2 regions of the Caenispirillum bisanense genome follow, and region 2 is predicted to be linked to the other one. Evidence: predicted binding sites of a transcription regulator. Region 2 holds the regulator's gene; the other holds the start of a gene.
The links. Region 2 encodes HrcA, which represses chaperone genes, less so after heat shock. Its sites were predicted from a motif close to GTTAGCACTCNCCNNNGGNGAGTGCTAAC; they were not measured.

Region 1: a site for HrcA is predicted at 2,320-2,348, ahead of groES (co-chaperone GroES). Genes of this name have one in related genera too.

The regions. Positions count from the first base shown of each region.
Region 1 is NZ_BAAAEP010000003.1:134,078-138,804, reverse strand. Features, by position in the region: gene ABD056_RS03375 (NF038132 family protein) at 80-907, opposite strand; gene ABD056_RS03370 (DUF3750 domain-containing protein) at 1,104-1,844, opposite strand; gene ABD056_RS03365 (usg protein) at 1,943-2,206, opposite strand; gene groES (co-chaperone GroES) at 2,480-2,794, shown strand; gene groL (chaperonin GroEL) at 2,844-4,481, shown strand; gene ABD056_RS03350 (propionyl-CoA synthetase) at 4,661-4,727, opposite strand, start outside.
Region 2 is NZ_BAAAEP010000040.1:23,439-28,165, reverse strand. Features, by position in the region: gene rph (ribonuclease PH) at 1-344, opposite strand, end outside; gene ABD056_RS16335 (AbrB/MazE/SpoVT family DNA-binding domain-containing protein) at 485-730, shown strand; gene mazF (endoribonuclease MazF) at 730-1,098, shown strand; gene hrcA (heat-inducible transcriptional repressor HrcA) at 1,176-2,246, shown strand; gene grpE (nucleotide exchange factor GrpE) at 2,262-2,966, shown strand; gene ABD056_RS16315 (hypothetical protein) at 3,048-3,578, opposite strand; gene ABD056_RS16310 (FmdB family zinc ribbon protein) at 3,711-4,550, shown strand.

The sequences.
Region 1 (4,727 bases), on a different contig from region 2:
CATCCGGCACCATGCGGAAGGGGCGGCCCCGGCGGGCCGCCCCTTTTCATTCACCCCGGCACGATGCGAGCAAAGATCTTCAGGCCGCCGCCGCCGCCTTGTCTTCGCGCCGGCTGCGCCGCACCGCCGCCAGGCCGATCAGGCCGGCGCCCAGCAGCGACAGGGTCATGGGCTCGGGGATCGGCTGCGGGCCGATGATGACGCCGCCGACGGTGATGCCGTCGAAGGCCAGACCCGACTGATAGGCGCTGTCGAGCACGTTGACGACGCCAAACTCCAGGTAGTAGGTGCCGCCCGCCAGGATCGAGTAGGTCGACTGCACCCAGCCGGTGAAGCCGCAGCCGGCGGCATAGCAGGTGCCCGAGGAGCCGCCCAGCGGCGACCACACCGGCGGACCGGCGACGATGGTGACGGTGGCCGGGTCGATGGTCGCCTCGATGGGCGGCATGCCGAAGCCGGGAACGGTGCTGCCGCCCGGCGTGGTGCGGGCCGTAAACAGCAGCGACACCGGCACCAGGGCCGAGTTCAGCAGCCGCGCCCAGGCATAATCGGAGAAGCCGGCACCGTCGGAGGTGACGTAGTTGAACGAGAACGCCAGCTCGTCGCCCGCCTCGGCGGTGAAGGCCACCGTGCGCAGGACCGAGCCGGTGCGCTCGCCGCCCAGGCCGAGGCCGACGCCGCTCACACCCTGGTTGCTGGACACCCAGCCGTAGTTGGTGGCGCCCGACGGCGGCGCCGTGACCACGCCATCGGCCGGCGAGGCGCCGCAGGTGCCGACGCACGACCAGCCGGAAGGAATGCCGCTGTCGAACACGCCCGCCGCCGCCTGGCCGGCGGAAACGGCCATGGCGCCGAGGGAGAAACAGGCAGCGGCGGCACTGACGGCCAACCGGTGGAATACCTTCATGGTGAAATCCCTTTCGCTCGTCCGAGCCCTTGCAGAGATGCCCGCCGCGGCCGCGACGGACCCGAAAGCCACCTTCGGCCGCCGCTTGAGCAAACGGCGGGCCATGTCAGGCAAGTCTCTGAAGTTGCAGGAATTTCGAACCGCAGGCGCGGCGGGTTAGGCCGGAAGGTGTAAGGCAGGGCGACAGCCGCCCGCCTTACCGCACCCCGCCCACCCCCGGCAGGCGCAGGTCCAGCGGCTGGAAGTCCACCCCCGCCGACAGGCCGAACAGGGTCACCTCCACCCCTTCCTCCGGCGCCAGCAGCAGCCCGGCCCAGCCGCCGAAGTTGACCATGACGCCACCGCCGCTGGGGGCGCGGGCGACGGGTGCGGTCCACGGCAGCCAGTTCTTGCCCACCGCGTTGGCCGGCAGGTCGAGGCCAAGCTCCGGCACCGCCCGCCCCACATGGGCGACGAAGGTGTTGCTGTTGGGGCCGGGGAAGATGGCGTAGCGGCCGTCGTAGGGGTAGCCCGCCACCGCCGCCTCGATGCGATCGATGAGCGCTTCCACCTCCGCCCCGCCGCGCAGGTCGACCAGCAGCTGCGGGCGGGAGCCGAACCACTCGGCATCGGGCGTCATGCGGTCGCTGACCACCCGGCCGCCGCCCCAGCCCAGCACCTCCCACCGCTGCCAGCGGTCGGCGCCGGTGCGCTTCACCGCGATCCACGGATGCACCCCGACGATGCCGCGCCACCCGAAGGCCGGCGCGGCATAGACCTGGATGACCGCGCGGCGCTCCGTTGCCGGATCGGGGGCCTGGCCGGTGGGCTCGCGGGTGGCGGCGTGCCACGGCACGTCGGGCACGCCGCGGCTGAGGGCGCTCATCCCGATGGGCAGCAGCATCAGCACCAGCAGCACCATCAGGGTGCGCACCGTCCTCCACACCAGCCTGAGCACCCGCCGCCGCCTCCCTGCCGCCGCCGCATCCGCTGCCTCCAAGGTGGGGAGCGAATGCGGCGGCGGGAAGGCGGGCCTGCACCTAGGGCAGGCGGTGGTCAGTGCAGGCGCAGCTCGGCGGTGGCGAGGCGCATCTCGGCCGGCGATATCAGGGCGCGGCTCGCCACCTGCACCGAATGCAGCCGGCCATCCAGGTTCTTCTGCCAGAAGTCCAGGAAGCGGCGCAGTTCCGGGTAGCCGGGGGCGAGGTCCAGCTCCTGCCAGATGTACTCCTGCAGCAGCGCGGGATGGTCCGGCAGGTGGTAGGTGATGCGGGCCGTGGTGAGGCGGTAGCCGGTCAACTGTTTGGCGAGAGCGGTCATGGCGGTGTCTCCGTCAGCGGCGATTCCCCGAATGACTTTTCCTGTTCCCGTTCAACGCCATGATGCCTGGACAGGCTGCCGCAAATCAAGGTATTCCTTTTATGATTCAATGCCTTAGCAGCACCTTGGCAGGAGTGCTGCCAAAAATCCGCATTCCCCCTCTTGACGGTTTTTCCGGTTTGATTAGATCTGTTGCCGCTCGCCGCCGCAGCGGGAGCACATTCAACCGTTAGCAGTCATTTGCTTGAACAAGGAATGACGGAGGCAACAGCCATGACTTTCCGGCCGCTCCATGACCGGGTTCTCGTTCGTCGCATCGAAGCCGACGAAAAGACCAAGGGTGGAATCATCATCCCCGACACCGCCAAGGAAAAGCCGCAGCAGGGCGAAGTGGTCGCTGCCGGCCCCGGCGCTCGGGCGGAAGATGGCAGCCTGCAGCCGCTCGACGTCAAGGTCGGCGACCGCGTGCTGTTCGGCAAGTGGTCGGGCACCGAGGTGAAGATCGACGGCGAGGATCTCCTGATCATGAAGGAGAGCGACATCCTCGGCGTCATCGAAGGCAGCGCGGCGACCGCCAAGGCCGCCTGACGCGCCCCCGGACCCAGACCCATCAAACGACGTTTCGGAGCATAGACCTATGGCCGCTAAGGAAGTGAAGTTTTCGGCGGATGCCCGCGCGCGCCTGCTGCGCGGCGTGGACATCCTGGCCGACGCGGTGAAGGTGACCCTCGGCCCCAAGGGCCGCAACGTGGTCCTCGACAAGTCCTTCGGCGCCCCGCGGGTGACCAAGGACGGCGTCTCGGTCGCCAAGGAAATCGAACTGAAGGACAAGTTCGAGAACATGGGCGCCCAGATGCTGAAGGAAGTGGCGTCCAAGACCGCCGATCTGGCGGGTGACGGCACCACCACCGCCACCGTTCTGGCCCAGGCCATCGTGCGCGAGGGCGCCAAGTCCGTCGCCGCCGGCATGAACCCCATGGACCTGAAGCGCGGCATCGACATGGCCGTCGCCGCCGTCGTCGCCGACGTCAAGGCGCGGTCGAAGAAGGTCTCCACCAATGCCGAGATCGCCCAGGTCGGCACCATTTCCGCCAACGGCGAGCGCGAGATCGGCGAGATCATCGCAAAGGCGATGGAAAAGGTCGGCAACGAGGGTGTGATCACCGTCGAAGAAGCCAAGGGCCTGGAGACCGAGCTGGACGTGGTCGAAGGCATGCAGTTCGACCGCGGCTACCTGTCGCCCTACTTCGTCACCAATGCCGAGAAGATGGTGGCGGAGCTGGAAAACCCCTACATCCTCATCCACGAAAAGAAGCTGTCCAGCCTGCAGCCGCTGCTGCCGGTGCTGGAAGCGGTGGTGCAGTCCGGCAAGCCGCTGCTGATCATCGCCGAGGATGTGGAAGGCGAAAGCCTCGCCACCCTGGTGGTCAACCGCCTGCGCGGCGGCCTGAAGGTCGCGGCCGTCAAGGCGCCGGGCTTCGGCGATCGCCGCAAGGCCATGCTGCAGGACATCGCCATCCTGACCGGCGGCCAGCTGATCAGCGAAGAACTGGGCATCAAGCTTGAGAGCGTGACGCTCGCCATGCTCGGCACCGCCAAGAAGGTGACGATCACCAAGGAAGACACCACCATCGTCGACGGTGCCGGCGCCCGTGCCGAGATCGAGGGCCGGGTGGCGCAGATCAAGGCGCAGATCGAGGAAACCACCTCCGACTACGACCGCGAGAAGCTGCAGGAGCGGCTGGCCAAGCTGGCCGGCGGCGTGGCGGTGATCAAGGTCGGCGGCGCCACCGAGGTCGAGGTGAAGGAGAAGAAGGACCGCGTCGACGACGCCCTGCACGCCACCCGCGCGGCGGTGGAGGAAGGCATCGTCGCCGGCGGCGGCGTCGCCCTGCTCTACGCCACAAAGGCGCTGGAAGGCCTGTCGCCGGCCAACGATGACCAGAAGGTGGGCATCGAGATCGTCCGCCGCGCGCTGCAGGCGCCGGTGCGCCAGATCGCCGTCAACGCCGGCCACGACGGCGCCGTGGTCGCCGGCAAGCTGCTGGAGTCCACCGACACCAACTGGGGCTTCGACGCCCAGACCGGCGAATACACCGACATGGTGAAGAAGGGCATCATCGACCCGACCAAGGTCGTCCGCACCGCGCTGCAGGACGCCGCCTCGGTCGCCGGCCTGATGATCACCACCGAAGCCATGGTGGCCGAAAAGCCGGAGCCCAAGTCCGCCGCCCCCGCCATGCCCGGCGGCGGCATGGGTGACATGGACTTCTGATCGCGGCGCGGACCCCGCGTCCGCTCCACCGCCGGTCAGGCAGCATCGGGGCCGCTCCGCCAGGGCGGCCCCTTCTGCTTGCGCGCAAGGCCCGCCGCCGGACACCGCCGGGGCAAAGGCAAGGGGCCCGGCGCTGCCGCCGGGCCCCTGCCCTGTCACCGTCGATATCGGTGGAGGGATCAGCCGCGCTTCTTGCCGAGGCCGATGTTCTCCAGCGCCTCTTCGATTTCCGGCAGGATGTCGGGA
Region 2 (4,727 bases):
TCGACCTTGATCTGCATCTCGCCCATGGCCTTGAGATCGACCACCGAGCGCAGCGAGCGGCCGATGAGGCGCTGGATTTCCTGGGTGCGGCCGGACTGCTTGCCGCGCGCCGCCTCGCGGTCGGTGCGGCTGTGGGTGGCGCGGGGCAGCATGCCGTATTCGGCGGTCACCCAGCCGCGGCCCTGGTTGCGCAGCCAGCCCGGCACCTTCTCGTCCACCGAGGCGGTGCACAGCACATGGGTGTCCCCGAACCGGATGAGGCACGACCCTTCGGCATACTTGGCAAACCCCGGCTCCAGCGAGACGGGACGAAGGGCATCGGCGGCACGGCCGGACGGTCGCATGGGGAACATCCTCGGGTAGCTGTGGGAACAGGCGTCAGGGCCGCAGGCTACCCCGTGCCCGCCGGCTTGAAAAGCCCGTGCGGCGCCTTGACTCCCCGGGTCGATGTATCGACAATGTATCCTCACCGCCGGAGGGTGTCATGATTCTGCATTTCGCCAAGTGGGGCAACAGCCTGGCGCTGCGCATTCCCGCCTCCTACGCCCGCGACCTCGGCATCCACGAGGGCAGCGGCGCCGACGTGCGGGTGGAGAACGGCCGGCTGGTGGCGCTGCCGGTCCAGGACGTGCCGAGCTACGACCTCGACGAGCTGCTGGCCGGCATGGACGACGACACCCTCCATGCCGAGGTTGCCACCGGCCCGGCGGTCGGCAACGAGTTCTCGTGATGGCCCGACCGGCCTCGCCGCCGCCTGCCGAGTCCTACTGCCCGGACGACGGCGATCTTGTCTGGCTCGGCTTCGATCCGCAGAAGGGCAGCGAGCAGCGCGGCCACCGCCCGGCGCTGGTGCTGTCGCCGGTGCAGTACAACCGCCGCGTCGGCCTGTGCGTCGTCTGCCCCGTCACCTCGGAGATCAAGGGCTATCCCTTCGAGCAGCCGGTGCCGGCCGGGGCGGGCGTCGTCGGGGCGGTGCTGTGCGATCAGGTGAAGAGCCTGTCGTGGCGCGAACGCGGCTGCGCCTTCATCGCGCGCGCCCCCGAAGACCTGACCCTGCACGTCAAGGCCAAGATCCGCGCCCTGCTGCGCCTGCCCTGATGCCTCCGCCGCGCGTTGACGGTGTGGAACAGCTTCCCTACATTCGCTGCGGTCGCGACCCAGCAGGGAAGAACCGCGTGTCGACGCGCAGCACCAGATCCGCCAGGACCACGCCCATCGTCGAGCTGAACGAACGCTCGCGCGAGATTCTGCGGCATGTGGTCGATGCCTACGTCCAGACCGGCGAGCCGGTGGGATCGCGCACGCTGTCCAAGCGGCTGTCCATGTCGCTGTCGCCGGCCACCATCCGCAATGCCATGGCCGACCTGGAAGACCTGGGTCTGCTCTATGCCCCCCATACCTCCGCCGGCCGCCTGCCGACCGAGCTGGGCCTGCGCATGTTCGTCTCCGGCCTGCTGGAGATCGGCAGCCTCGCCGACGACGAGCGCGCCCGCATCGACGCCCAGTGCGCCGCCCGCGGCAAGAGCCTGCCCGACGTGCTGTCGGAGGCGACGCGCACCCTCTCCGGCCTGTCGCTGTGCGCCGGCCTCGTGCTGGCGCCGAAGACGGAAAGCCCGCTCAAGCACATCGAATTCGTCAACCTCGGCCCCGGCCGGGCGCTGGTCGTCATCGTCACCCAGAACGGCGTGGTCGAGAACCGCATCATCGAGGTGCCGCACGACCTGCCGCCGACGGCGCTGGTGGAGGCCTCCAACTACCTCGCCGCCCGCATGACCAACCGCACCCTCGACGAGGCGCGGGAGGACATCCTGAAGGAACTGGAGAGCCACAAGTCCAAGCTCGACGAGCTGACGTCCAAGGTGGTGTCGGCCGGGCTCGGCACCTGGGCGGGGGACAAGGCCGACGGCGCCCTCATCGTGCGCGGCCAGTCGCACCTGCTGTCCGACGTCACCGCCATCGAGGACCTGGAGCGCATCCGCAATCTGTTCGACATGCTGGAAACCCGCGAACAGATGCTCCGCCTGCTCGATCTGGTGGGCAAGGCGGAGGGCGTTCAGATATTCATCGGCGCAGAGAACGAACTCTTTGCCGCCACGGGCTGTTCGATGATCGTCAGTCCGTTCCGCAACGGGGCGGAGGAGATCGTCGGCGCCATCGGCGTCATCGGACCGACCCGCATCAATTATGCCCGCATCATCCCGCTGGTGGACTACACCGCGAAGGTGGTCGGCAGACTCATCGGTTAGGGACTGGAAACAGCAATGGCACAGCAGCATACCCCGTCGCAGCACGAACCCGGCCACGACGCGCCTGCCGAGCAGGACGCCGCCACCGACATGGGCGAGCAGGCCCCGTCGGCGGCCGACACTTACGACGGCGACGTGCCGCCGGACGCCGGCGCCGACATCCTGGCGCCGGAGCAGCGCATCGCCCTGCTGGCGGCCGAGGTGGAACGGCTGAAGGGCGAGTACATGCGCGCCCTGGCCGACGCCGAGAACGCCAAGCGCATGGCCGAACGCCGCATCGAGGACAACGCCAAGTACGCCGTCTCCAACTTCGCCAAGGAGATGCTGCAGGTCGCCGACAACCTGGACCGCGCCCTGCTGGCCGCCCCGGCCGAGCGGCGGGCGGAGAACGAGCTTCTGAAGAACCTCGCCGTCGGCATCGAGATGACCCAGAAGACCCTGGCCGCCGGCCTGCAGAAGTACGGCGTCGAGAAGATCGAGGCCCGCGGCACCCCGTTCGACCCCAACCTGCACCAGGCGGTGCAGGAGGTGGAGCGCACCGACATGCCGACCGGCACCGTGGTCGACGTCTACCAGGACGGCTACCTGATCCGCGACCGCCTGCTGCGCCCGGCCATGGTCACCGTGTCGCGCGGCGGCCCCAAGCGGGACGCCAACGGCACCGGCGGCGGCACCGCCGGCGAGGGCGGCCAGGGCAGCGGCGTCAATACCTCCGCCTGATTGCGGGCCGAGCCACCTGACGCAGGCCGGCGGGGAGCGATCTCCGCCGGCCTTGTCGTGTCCGGCCGGCGGCGCCCTGCCCTACTTGTCGCGGAACAGGCTCTGCGACACCTGCACCATCAGCATGCGGAAGCGCTCGCTGTCCAGGCTGAGGTCGTCGCCGCCCACCGAGCCGGCGACATCGGCCAGCACCCGGTCGTCCTCGCAGAACACCGCCAGCACGGTCAGGCGCTCGCCCACCTCCACCGGCGGCACCTCGCCGCGGCACAGGGCGCGGCCGGAGACGCGGCGCGGGGCGTTGAAGGCCAGCGTCACGTGGTAGCGGCGATCACCGGCAGCGGCGGGGTCGGTGGTCAGGCGCAGGGTGCGGTATTCGGCGATGGCGCGGCCCATGGCGCCCAGCGCCACCTCCGCCACCCGCTCCGGCGGCTCGCCGGGGAAGGGCGTGCCGTGGAGGGTGGCGAGCAGCGGCCCGCGGCTGGCCGCCCACTGCATGAACTGCGCCGGCCCGGCCGGGTCGCGATAGCGGACGGAGGTGCGCGGGGCATCGACGCAGGCGCTGACCAGCGTCGCCGCAGCCCCCGCCGCCAGCGTCACAAGCTTCTTCAACATGCCGCCGCAACTCCTTGATCGAATGGGTGTCGCACAGGTTATCCCCATAACTCAGGGTTTGCACAGGCTTGCGCAGCCGCGCGCCAGCCGTCAATATCCGCCGCCCGCTCCCCTGGCAGAAGAGGCTCCCCCATGACGACGGATACGGCACCCGGCACCGCCAAGGACCCGCTGGACGGCGCCGCCCGCGAGCTGCGCGCCCGCATCCGCTACGTCTCGGCCCGCGACGAGCTGACGGCCCCCGACAGCACCATCAACAAGGCCGCCGCCGACGAGCCGGTGTTCGTGCTTCGCGCCCGCGACCTGGTCGCCTCCATGACCGTCGAGTACTGGGAATTCTGCGCCCGCAACCGCGGCACCCCCGACGACAAGCTGGAACGCGCCGACCGCCAGCGCCGCGCCATGGAAGCGTGGCTGGAAAAGCGCCTGCCGCAGCCGACCCCGGCCGGCGAGATGCCCACCGTCCGCACCGCCCATGTGGAGCGCACCCACCCCCATTCCGTGCTGCGCAGCGCCCACCCGGAGGAGCCGGTGTTCGCCATTGTCGCCTCCGACGCCGTGGCGCAGGAAGTGGTGGAGTTCTGGGCCTTCATGGCGGAGCGCAACGGCGCCAAGCCGGCCAAGGTGGAAGCCGCCCTGCAGGTCGCCCGCGCCATGGCCGCCTGGACCAGCAAGCGCGTCGTCGGCCTGCAGGAACGCAAGCCGCGGCCGGTGCTGTCCGATGCCTCGGCCGGCGGCGGCGGCACCGTGCTGTCCAGCCACCGCCCGCACCACCGCAAGGTCACCCGCATCCGCTGCCTCGCCTGCGGCCATACGGAGAAGGTGGGCGAGCCGCCCTATTCCGAGGAACTGCTGGCCTCCATCGCCGAAACCTGCGACGGCCCCTGCCCGTCCTGCGGCGCCCAGCCGGTGGCCGCCACCGCCGACGCCCCGCCGCGCCGCGTGCTGACCACGGAACTGGTCGACGGCTGACGGCTGAGGGTGCCGGGGCTTTCGGGAAGAGCCTAAAAATCCTAGATATTGACCTTGGCCTTTTGGCATATACCATATATAGACCATCGCGTCGGAGCGCCCCCGGCTCACGGGTCGGGGCGGACTGCCCTGGCCGCCGTCGTCGCGATCCGGATCATGATGCAGGAGCAGGCGCCG